One region of the Kosakonia radicincitans DSM 16656 genome, then DNA from elsewhere that is predicted to be linked to it. Evidence: predicted binding sites of a transcription regulator. Region 1 holds the regulator's gene; the other holds the start of a gene.
The links. The regulator LexA, encoded in region 1, represses DNA repair genes until DNA is damaged. The targets are predictions, from matches to a motif close to TNCTGTATGTACATACAGNA.

Region 1 (4,536 bases):
CCTGGTGATAGAGCACATATGAGAGCAGCAGATAGTCCATATGGCTGCGATGGCAGGGCACATAGACAATCTCATGGCCGTCGTGCGCAAGCTGGCGCACGCGTTCGGCGTTGTGCACGTTGATCCCCTGATAGAGACGGTTCCAGGTAAAGCCGAGGATACGGTCGGTCAGACGGATCATTTCGTACGAGAAGTTGGCGGCAATCTCTTCCATCAGCGCGATAGCGTTTTGCTGCGCTTTGTCGTGAGAGATTTTTTTGCTGCGCGCTTCGTCTTCGACCGCACGGGCAATCGCTTTAGAAGAGAGCAGCTTATTGAACAGATCCTGACGCGCCGGCAGACGCGGCCCAACGGCGGCCAGACGCTGTCGCGCGAAATGCATACGCGCCACACGCGCCAGTTTCTGCGCGATAATTTTATCGGTGCCGTGCTCGGTCGCCATGCGGCGCAGGGAGACGGGCGGCGAGAAGCGCACAAAGCTATCGCGGCCAAGCCAGGAGATCGCGAAGAATTTCTGGATGCCGTTCAGCATGCGCAGCGGCGGATTAATCTCGCCTTTTTCACGCCCCGGAGAGCGGCCAAACATCACCGATACCGGCACCATTTGCACATCCAGATCCGGATGGCTGCGGTGTAAATCCAGGTAGTCGTGGAACAGTTTGATGGACTCTTCTTTTGGCGTGTAATAGGTAAACACGCGCGGCCCGCCATGAATAAACACGAAACGCGGCAGTAATACGCCGTCGATTTCCAGGGGTTCCAGGGGATCGGGCAGTTCGTGCGCCAGACACTGAGCACGCAACGTCATCAAATCTGCCTTAGAGTTATAAGGCAGCACGTACATAATAGGACGTGAAGTATCGAGACCCAGTTCCTGTGCAGGTTCTGCAGGTATCGATTTACTTTTTACCAGTACACTTAATGGTAAATTCAGTAATTTGTAGTAAATTCGTGGCCAACCGGACATAAAAGATGAAAAGCCTCTGGTTAATAATAGTGCCATTGCGCCGCAAGAATATCAGAAAGCGCACGTAATTTCTGTTGTACCTCAGTACGCTGATGTAGACATTGACGTTTATTACATAAAAAGGTTCTTTTCATGGCCAATAATACCACCGGAATTACCCGAATCATTAAAGCAGCAGGTTACTCATGGAAGGGCGTTCGCGCTGCATGGATCAATGAAGCCGCCTTCCGTCAGGAGCTGGTAGCCGTTGTTTTAGCTATCATTATTGCTTGCTGGCTGGACATTGACACGGTCACACGGGTATTGCTGATTAGCTCGGTGTCGCTAGTAATGATTGTTGAAATCCTAAATAGTGCAATTGAAGCTGTCGTAGACCGAATTGGTTCTGAATTTCACGAACTTTCCGGTCGGGCGAAGGATATGGGATCGGCGGCAGTGCTGATGTCGATCCTGCTGGCGCTGTTTACCTGGATCTCGCTTCTTTGGTCGCATTTTCGATAACGCTTCCAGAAATCAATAACTCCCTGGTTTTTTGCTTAAATTTGGTTCCAAAATCGCCTTTGACTGTATATACTCACAGCATAACTGTATATACACCCAGGGGGCGGGATGAAAGCATTAACGGCCAGGCAGCAAGAGGTGTTCGATCTCATCCGCGATCGCATCACCCAAACCGGTATGCCACCAACGCGTGCGGAAATCGCACAGCAATTGGGGTTCCGTTCCCCAAATGCGGCTGAAGAACACCTGAAAGCGCTTGCGCGCAAAGGGGTTATCGAAATCGTCTCCGGCGCATCGCGTGGTTTGCGTCTGCTGCTGGAAGAAGAAGAGGATATCGGTTTACCGCTGATTGGCCGCGTTGCTGCGGGTGAACCGCTGCTGGCGCAACAGCATATCGAGGGTCACTATCAGGTCGATCCCGATCTCTTCAAGCCTCACGCGGATTTCCTGCTGCGCGTCAGCGGTATGTCGATGAAAGACATCGGTATTATGGACGGCGACCTGCTCGCAGTGCATAAAACGCAGGACGTGCGTAACGGCCAGGTGGTCGTCGCACGTATTGATGATGAAGTTACCGTGAAACGTCTGAAAAAACAGGGTAACACCGTCGAACTGCTGCCGGAAAACAGCGAGTTTTCCCCGATCGTCGTCGATCTGCGCGATCAAAACTTCACCATTGAAGGGCTGGCGGTTGGCGTCATCCGTAATGGTACATGGCTCTAACGCCTGTTCTTTTCGCAGCGACACAGAATACCGTGGCGCTGCGTAATACACTTTTCCCCCATTGATTCGACACTGCCATGCCGTTGCTGAATGCATCTGACAGAGCACTGTGGCGGCTTGCGCTGCCCATGATCTTCTCCAATATCACTGTTCCGTTACTGGGACTGGTGGATACCGCCGTGGTCGGGCACCTGGATAGCCCTGTTTACCTCGGCGGCGTGGCGATTGGCGCAACGGCTACCAGCTTTTTGTTTATGCTGCTGCTGTTTTTGCGGATGAGCACAACCGGTCTTACGGCACAGGCGTTTGGCGCGAAAAACGCACCTGCGCTGGCGCGCGCGCTGGTACAACCGCTGCTACTGGCGCTGTTGGCTGGCGGGGGAATTATGTTGCTGCGTACGCCGCTCATCGATCTAGCGCTGCACATCACCGGTGGGAGCGAAGCCGTGCTGGAACAAGCGCGGCGCTTTCTTAATATCCGCTGGCTGAGTGCGCCAGCGTCGTTGGGAAATCTGGTATTACTCGGCTGGTTGCTGGGCGTGCAGTATGCCCGTGCTCCGGTGATCCTGCTGGTGGTAGGGAACCTCCTCAACATTGTTCTCGACCTGTGGCTGGTGATGGGTCTGCACATGAATGTGCAGGGGGCAGCGCTCGCCACCGTTGTGGCTGAGTATGCGACTTTCGCCATCGGTCTGCTGATGGTGCACCGCGTGTTGGTGATGCGCGGCATCACCCTGCCAGCGCTGAAAAATGCCTGGCGCGGCGGTATGCGGCGCTTATTAGCGCTTAACCGCGATATCATGCTGCGCTCGCTGCTCTTGCAGCTCTGCTTTGGCTCAATCACCGTACTGGGCGCGCGTCTTGGTGGCGAGACAGTCGCCGCTAACGCGGTGCTGATGATGTTTCTCACCTTTACAGCGTATGCGCTGGATGGTTTTGCCTACGCGGTCGAAGCGCATTCCGGGCAGGCCTACGGCGCGCGCGACGGCAGTCAATTGATGGAAGTCTGGCGAGCGGCGTGCCGCCAGGCCGGGCTGGTGGCGCTGTTCTTTGCGGCGATTTATGCGCTGGCAGGCGACAACATTATTGCCTTGCTGACTTCGCTTCCTGCCTTGCAGACGCTCGCCGGGCATTACCTATTCTGGCAAGTGATTCTGCCGCTGGTGGGCGTGTGGTGTTACTTGCTGGATGGCATGTTTGTTGGCGCCACGCGCGCAGCGGAGATGCGTAACAGTATGGCGATTGCCGCTGCCGGGTTTGCTGTCACGCTGCTGACGGTTCCGGTGTTGGGGAATCACGGTTTATGGCTATCGCTGACCGTCTTTCTCGCCCTGCGCGGGCTTACGCTTGCCTGGCTGTGGCGTCGCCACTGGCGTAATGGCAGCTGGTTTTCCGACGCGAATCCTTCCTGATATTGCCAGGCTTTTGCCTGTTCCCTCGTCTCGCTTATGCTGTTTTTAATCATCTCGACGGTTAAAGATTCCGAATAAAAATCGATTGCCGGAATCCTTAACTACAATAATCAGTACGTTCAGCAGAACGAATACATATTTAACCGAACGATAAGGAGTCAACGATGAATAAAGACGAAGTCGGCGGTAACTGGAAACAGTTCAAAGGCACTGTTAAAGAAAAATGGGGCAAACTGACCGATGATGATATGACCATCATCGAAGGTAAACGTGACCAGCTGGTAGGTAAAATCCAGGAGCGTTACGGTTATGCCAAAGACCAGGCGGAGAAAGAAGTTACAGATTGGGAAACGCGTAACGACTACCGCTGGTAGCCTGCACATCTCCTCATTGTGCTAACCCTCTAAGGCTACCCTGCCCGAAGGTACAAGGATGTACCACCCCTCCAGCTGTTTTATCTATCGTCCCGCTCAAAAGATTAACGTGGCTTTTTCTTCACCTGCACGGTGTGGTCGTGGTGGCAATGGTCGTGATGACGGCAGGACTCCACTTCGACACAGTCTGCACATAAGCCGTGAGCTTCAATGACATTATGTCGCAGAGCAAAGCCCATCTTTGCCGCCAGCGCATGCATAATATCTTCCACGCCTTCCGCCTGCTCTTCTTTTACCGAACCACAGCGATCGCAGATAAACATCGCGGATGTGTGCGTCGGCTGGTCAAAAAGGTGGCACAGCACGTAGCTGTTTGTTGATTCGACTTTATGTACGAACCCTTGTTCCAGCAGGAAATCAAGAGCGCGATACACCGTCGGCGGCTTGGCCTGCGGTTCGCTTTCACGCAGCAGATCGAGCAGATCGTACGCGCTGATGGCACTTTGTTGCAGGCTGAGTAATCTCAACACTTCAAGACGCTGGGGAGTCAGGCGCACGT
Region 2 (4,536 bases), 1.8 Mb from region 1:
ATTGACGCGCAATTAGCTACGATCGAAACGGAACAGCCGCAGTCCCAGCTTCTGAATGAGACAGAAAACCAGTTAGCGGATGACAGCCTGAATAGCTTTAGCGATATCTGGTTGCGGCTGCGCAATAATCTGACGCCGGAGTCTGCGCTTTTCCGCCACGCTGTACGTATGTCGCTGGTACTGTGTGTTGGCTACGCATTTATTCAGATCACCGGTTTACAGCATGGTTACTGGATCCTGCTGACCAGTCTTTTCGTTTGCCAGCCCAACTATAACGCCACCCGCCATCGTCTGACCCTGCGCGTCATCGGCACGCTGGTAGGTGTGGCGATAGGTTTGCCGGTGCTCTATTTCGTTCCTTCCCATGAAGGGCAACTGGTGCTGATCGTGATTACCGGCGTACTGTTTTTTGCTTTTCGCACCGTGCAATACGCGCATGCTACGATGTTTATCACCCTGCTGGTGCTGCTCTGCTTTAATCTGCTCGGCGAGGGTTTTGAAGTAGCGATTCCCCGTATCATTGACACTCTTATAGGCTGCGTGATTGCCTGGGCGGCGGTAAGCTTTATCTGGCCTGACTGGCGTTTTCGCCACCTGCCACGCGTGACAGAGCAGGCTTTCGATGCCAACTGCCGTTACCTCGACGCTATTCTGGAACAATATCATCAGGGGCGCGACAACCGGCTGGCGTACCGTATTGCCCGGCGCAATGCTTATAACCGTGATGCTGAGCTGGCGTCGGTCGTATCCAATATGTCTTCAGAACCCGGTGCATCGCCTGAACTCCGCGATGTGGCATTCCGTTTACTGTGCCTGAACCACACCTTTACCAGCTATATTTCTGCACTTGGTGCGCATCGCGAGCAGCTCACCCATCCCGATATTTTGCGTCTGCTTGATGACGCCGTCTGTTATGTAGACGACGCCCTGCATCACCTTCCTTCTGATCATGCGCGCGTACAGGAAACGCTAAGTTCCCTGTCGCAGCGCATTAAACATTTAGATCCGCGCCCGGATAGCAAAGAGCCGCTGGTCCTTCAACAGATAGGCCTGCTTATCGCATTATTGCCGGAAGTTTGCCGTCTGAAAAGCCAACTGGTTCAGTGAGGATTGGCCGTTTTCTTCATCACAATAGTGAACCACTCCATCAGTTCCTGGCGCGTCTGCGCCGGGAGCGCCGCTTCGTGCAATCCAGTAATAGCGCCTTCCAGCGCCAGAAGAATTTTCACCCCCAGATGGCAATTCGCTTTCCGCAACCTGAGCCAACTGGCCTTTGCGCCAAGAAGACGCAACGTCTGTACATCCATAATTCCGACATCACGAAGCTGCATTTCGAGCTGAAACGTCAGATTAGGGAGATCGCGAAGACGTTTCCGGGCGCTGCGCTGCACTTTTTCACGCCGTGCAGCATCGAGAGAATATGCCGAAAGTTCCAGCAGCATAGGGCGATCGTTCCATAATGCCTGATCCACAAAGTAGTAATTTAACGAAACCTCCCGTCCACGTTTGTTGAATACTAAAAGTGGCGCATGGTGCGTTATTGCATATTGAGCGCTTTGTTCACAGGCCCGCAGATAAAGCTCTCCTTCGGCCACCATTGCAAAAACCGTGTCATCCACCGACAAGCTATAACCGCCAAAATGCGCACGGTGACGAATTTCGCCAAGCGATGTGAGACATTCACATGATTGATATATACGCTGATAAGAAAGGTCTTCCATGATTTTTTCCTTATAAATCACACAGTAAAGCCACTACAATGTTAGCTGTTTCGTTAGGCAGGAACATAGGCAACTGTGGACGGGACAGCAAGCGAATTTTTCGTTGTGCGGTAAAGACAAAACAAAAATGCGAGATAGTTTCAGAAATTGAGGTTGATCTTTGAACATTCAGGGGTTACTGTATGTTTATACAGTAACTCACAGGGCTGGATTGATTATGTACACTTCAGGCTATGCTAAGCGTTCAACGACATTCGATTCCGCACTCACTACGTTAAATCATGCTGACTCCTCCCGCGGAGCGTCCGGGCTTATTAGCGAAGTGGTTTATCGCGAAGATCAGCCAGGAATGACACAGCTTCTTTTATTGCCCTTGTTGCAGCAACTTGGCCAACAGTCCCGCTGGCAGTTATGGCTTACGCCACAGCAGAAACTGAGCCGTGAATGGGTGCAATCCGTTGGTCTGCCACTCACCAAGGTGATGCAGGTTAACCAGCTTTCACCTTGCCTGACGCTGGAATCAATGATCCGCGCATTACGCACCGGGAACTATAGCGTCGTAATTGGCTGGCATGCGGAAGAATTAACCGAAGATGAGCACCACCGTCTGGTGATGGCAGCAGAAGAAGGCAACGCGATCGGCTTCGTTATGCGTCCAGTACGCCATGATCCCCTGGCTGCGAGACAGCATTCCGGGATAAAAATTCACTCAAATTTGTATCATTGAGTAAATTTAAGAGTATTCCTGGGATTATTTTTGCCTGAAGGTTGCTTTTGCATTTTATCCGCAAAATACAGCGACAAAGCCTGCGTGGCGCGCTTTTCAGCTTAATTGCATCGGACAAAATAACAGCGGAATTGTTAAATATTGTGTATACAAAGCCTTTTTTTTCATATGCCTGACGGAGTTCACACTTGTAAGTTTCCAACTACGTTGTAGACTTTACATCGCCAGGGGTGCTCGGCATAAGCCAAAGATATCGGTAAAGATATCTGTTGAATAGTTAGTGAGCAACGCCCCCGGTGAAGGATTTAACCGTGGCATCTCTGAGAGATAACCATGGCGATTTTTGGATGATAACGAGGCGCAAAAATGAAAAAGACAGCTATCGCGATTGCAGTGGCACTGGCTGGTTTCGCTACCGTAGCGCAGGCCGCTCCGAAAGATAACACCTGGTATGCAGGTGGCAAACTGGGTTGGTCCCAGTATCATGACAAAGGTGCGGTATGGCAGAACGATGGCCCGACCCACGAAAGCCAACTGGGTGCTGGTGCGTTCGGTGGCTACCAGGTTAACCCGTACGTTGGTTTCGAACTGGGTTATGACTGGCTGGGCCGTATGCCGTACAAAGGCGACACAGTTAACGGCGCGTTCAAATCTCAGGGCGTTCAACTGACTGCTAAACTGGGTTACCCGATCACTGACGATCTGGATATCTATACCCGTCTGGGTGGTATGGTATGGCGTGCTGATGGTCAGAGCAACCAGGGCTTCAAAGATCACGATACCGGTGTTTCTCCGGTCTTCGCTGGTGGTGTTGAGTATGCACTGACTCGTGATATCGCTACCCGTCTGGAATACCAGTGGGTTAACAACATCGGTGACGCAAGCACCGTTGGTGCTCGCCCGGATAACGGTATGCTGAGCGTAGGCGTTTCCTACCGTTTCGGTCAGCAGGAAGATGCAGCTCCGGTAGTTGCAGCTCCGGCACCGGCTCCGGCTCCGGAAGTGCAGACCAAACACTTCACCCTGAAGTCTGACGTTCTGTTCAACTTCAACAAAGCAACTCTGAAACCGGAAGGTCAGCAGGCGCTGGATCAGCTGTATGGTCAGCTGAGCAACCTGGATCCGAAAGACGGTTCAGTAGTGGTTCTGGGCTTCACCGACCGTATCGGTTCTGACGCTTACAACCAGGGCCTGTCCGAGAAACGTGCTCAGTCCGTTGTTGATTACCTGGTCTCCAAAGGTATCCCGGCGAACAAAATCTCCGCACGTGGTATGGGCAAATCCAACCCGGTTACCGGCAGCACCTGCGACAACGTGAAACCACGCGCAGCGCTGATCGATTGCCTGGCACCGGATCGTCGCGTAGAGATCGAAGTGAAAGGCAGCAAAGACGTTGTAACTCAGCCGCAGGCTTAAGTTTACGTCTTAGCAAAAACCCCGCCAGAGTGCGGGGTTTTTTATTGCCTGAAATTCTGTCACGTCTTAGGGAAAACTCACTCTTTACCTAACAGCGCCTGCAAATCATGTTTCAGTGTGGACATCTGCGAAGCATACTTCTCTTTATGTTCCGCGTCCTCAATCAGTTGTACAATCGTTTCAGACAGTGTTTTCCCCCGCCGCTGCGCCAGCCCCGCAAGTCGTTGCCAGACGACAAACTCCAGGTCGATTGACTTTTTACGCGTATGCTGGTGCTCCGCGTTAAAATGCCGTTTACGCCTGGCACGGATAGTCTGTTTCATTCGGTTAACCAGTGCCGGATTGATATGGAGACCAATCCATTCATTCACCTGTACCGGCTCATTTTCGAGGGTCAACAATACATCGACGGCTTCCTTCGCAGCACTAGCTTCTATATAACGCGTGATCAGTTCCCCTTCACGGTGCTTTTTAACCAGATACTTCCATTTCCAGCCGCTTTCGAGATTTTCCAGTTGTTGATATTTCATTGCTCTCTCAACGTTACCGTGTAACTCAGTTCAGAATATCAGTTTTTTGTCACTCTGCTTAAAAGAAATCATCCGCTGTGAGCTATCATCCAGCTTCGCATCGCGAAAGCGCGTAATCCCGGTGTGTTAAAGAAGGGTTTAC

Region 2: the regulator LexA is predicted to act here: its motif matches at 1,898-1,917, upstream of sulA (SOS-induced cell division inhibitor SulA).

The regions. Positions count from the first base shown of each region.
Region 1 covers NZ_CP018016.1:5,444,053-5,448,588, reverse strand. Annotated here, with positions in the region: gene plsB (glycerol-3-phosphate 1-O-acyltransferase PlsB) at 1-967, opposite strand, end outside; gene Y71_RS26180 (diacylglycerol kinase) at 1,100-1,468, shown strand; gene lexA (transcriptional repressor LexA) at 1,577-2,191, shown strand; gene dinF (MATE family efflux transporter DinF) at 2,269-3,603, shown strand; gene Y71_RS26165 (CsbD family protein) at 3,768-3,977, shown strand; gene zur (zinc uptake transcriptional repressor Zur) at 4,082-4,536, opposite strand, start outside.
Region 2 covers NZ_CP018016.1:3,654,906-3,659,441, forward strand. Annotated here, with positions in the region: gene yccS (YccS family putative transporter) at 1-1,107, shown strand, start outside; gene Y71_RS17730 (TfoX/Sxy family DNA transformation protein) at 1,101-1,721, opposite strand; gene sulA (SOS-induced cell division inhibitor SulA) at 1,939-2,448, shown strand; gene ompA (porin OmpA) at 2,815-3,864, shown strand; gene matP (macrodomain Ter protein MatP) at 3,942-4,394, opposite strand.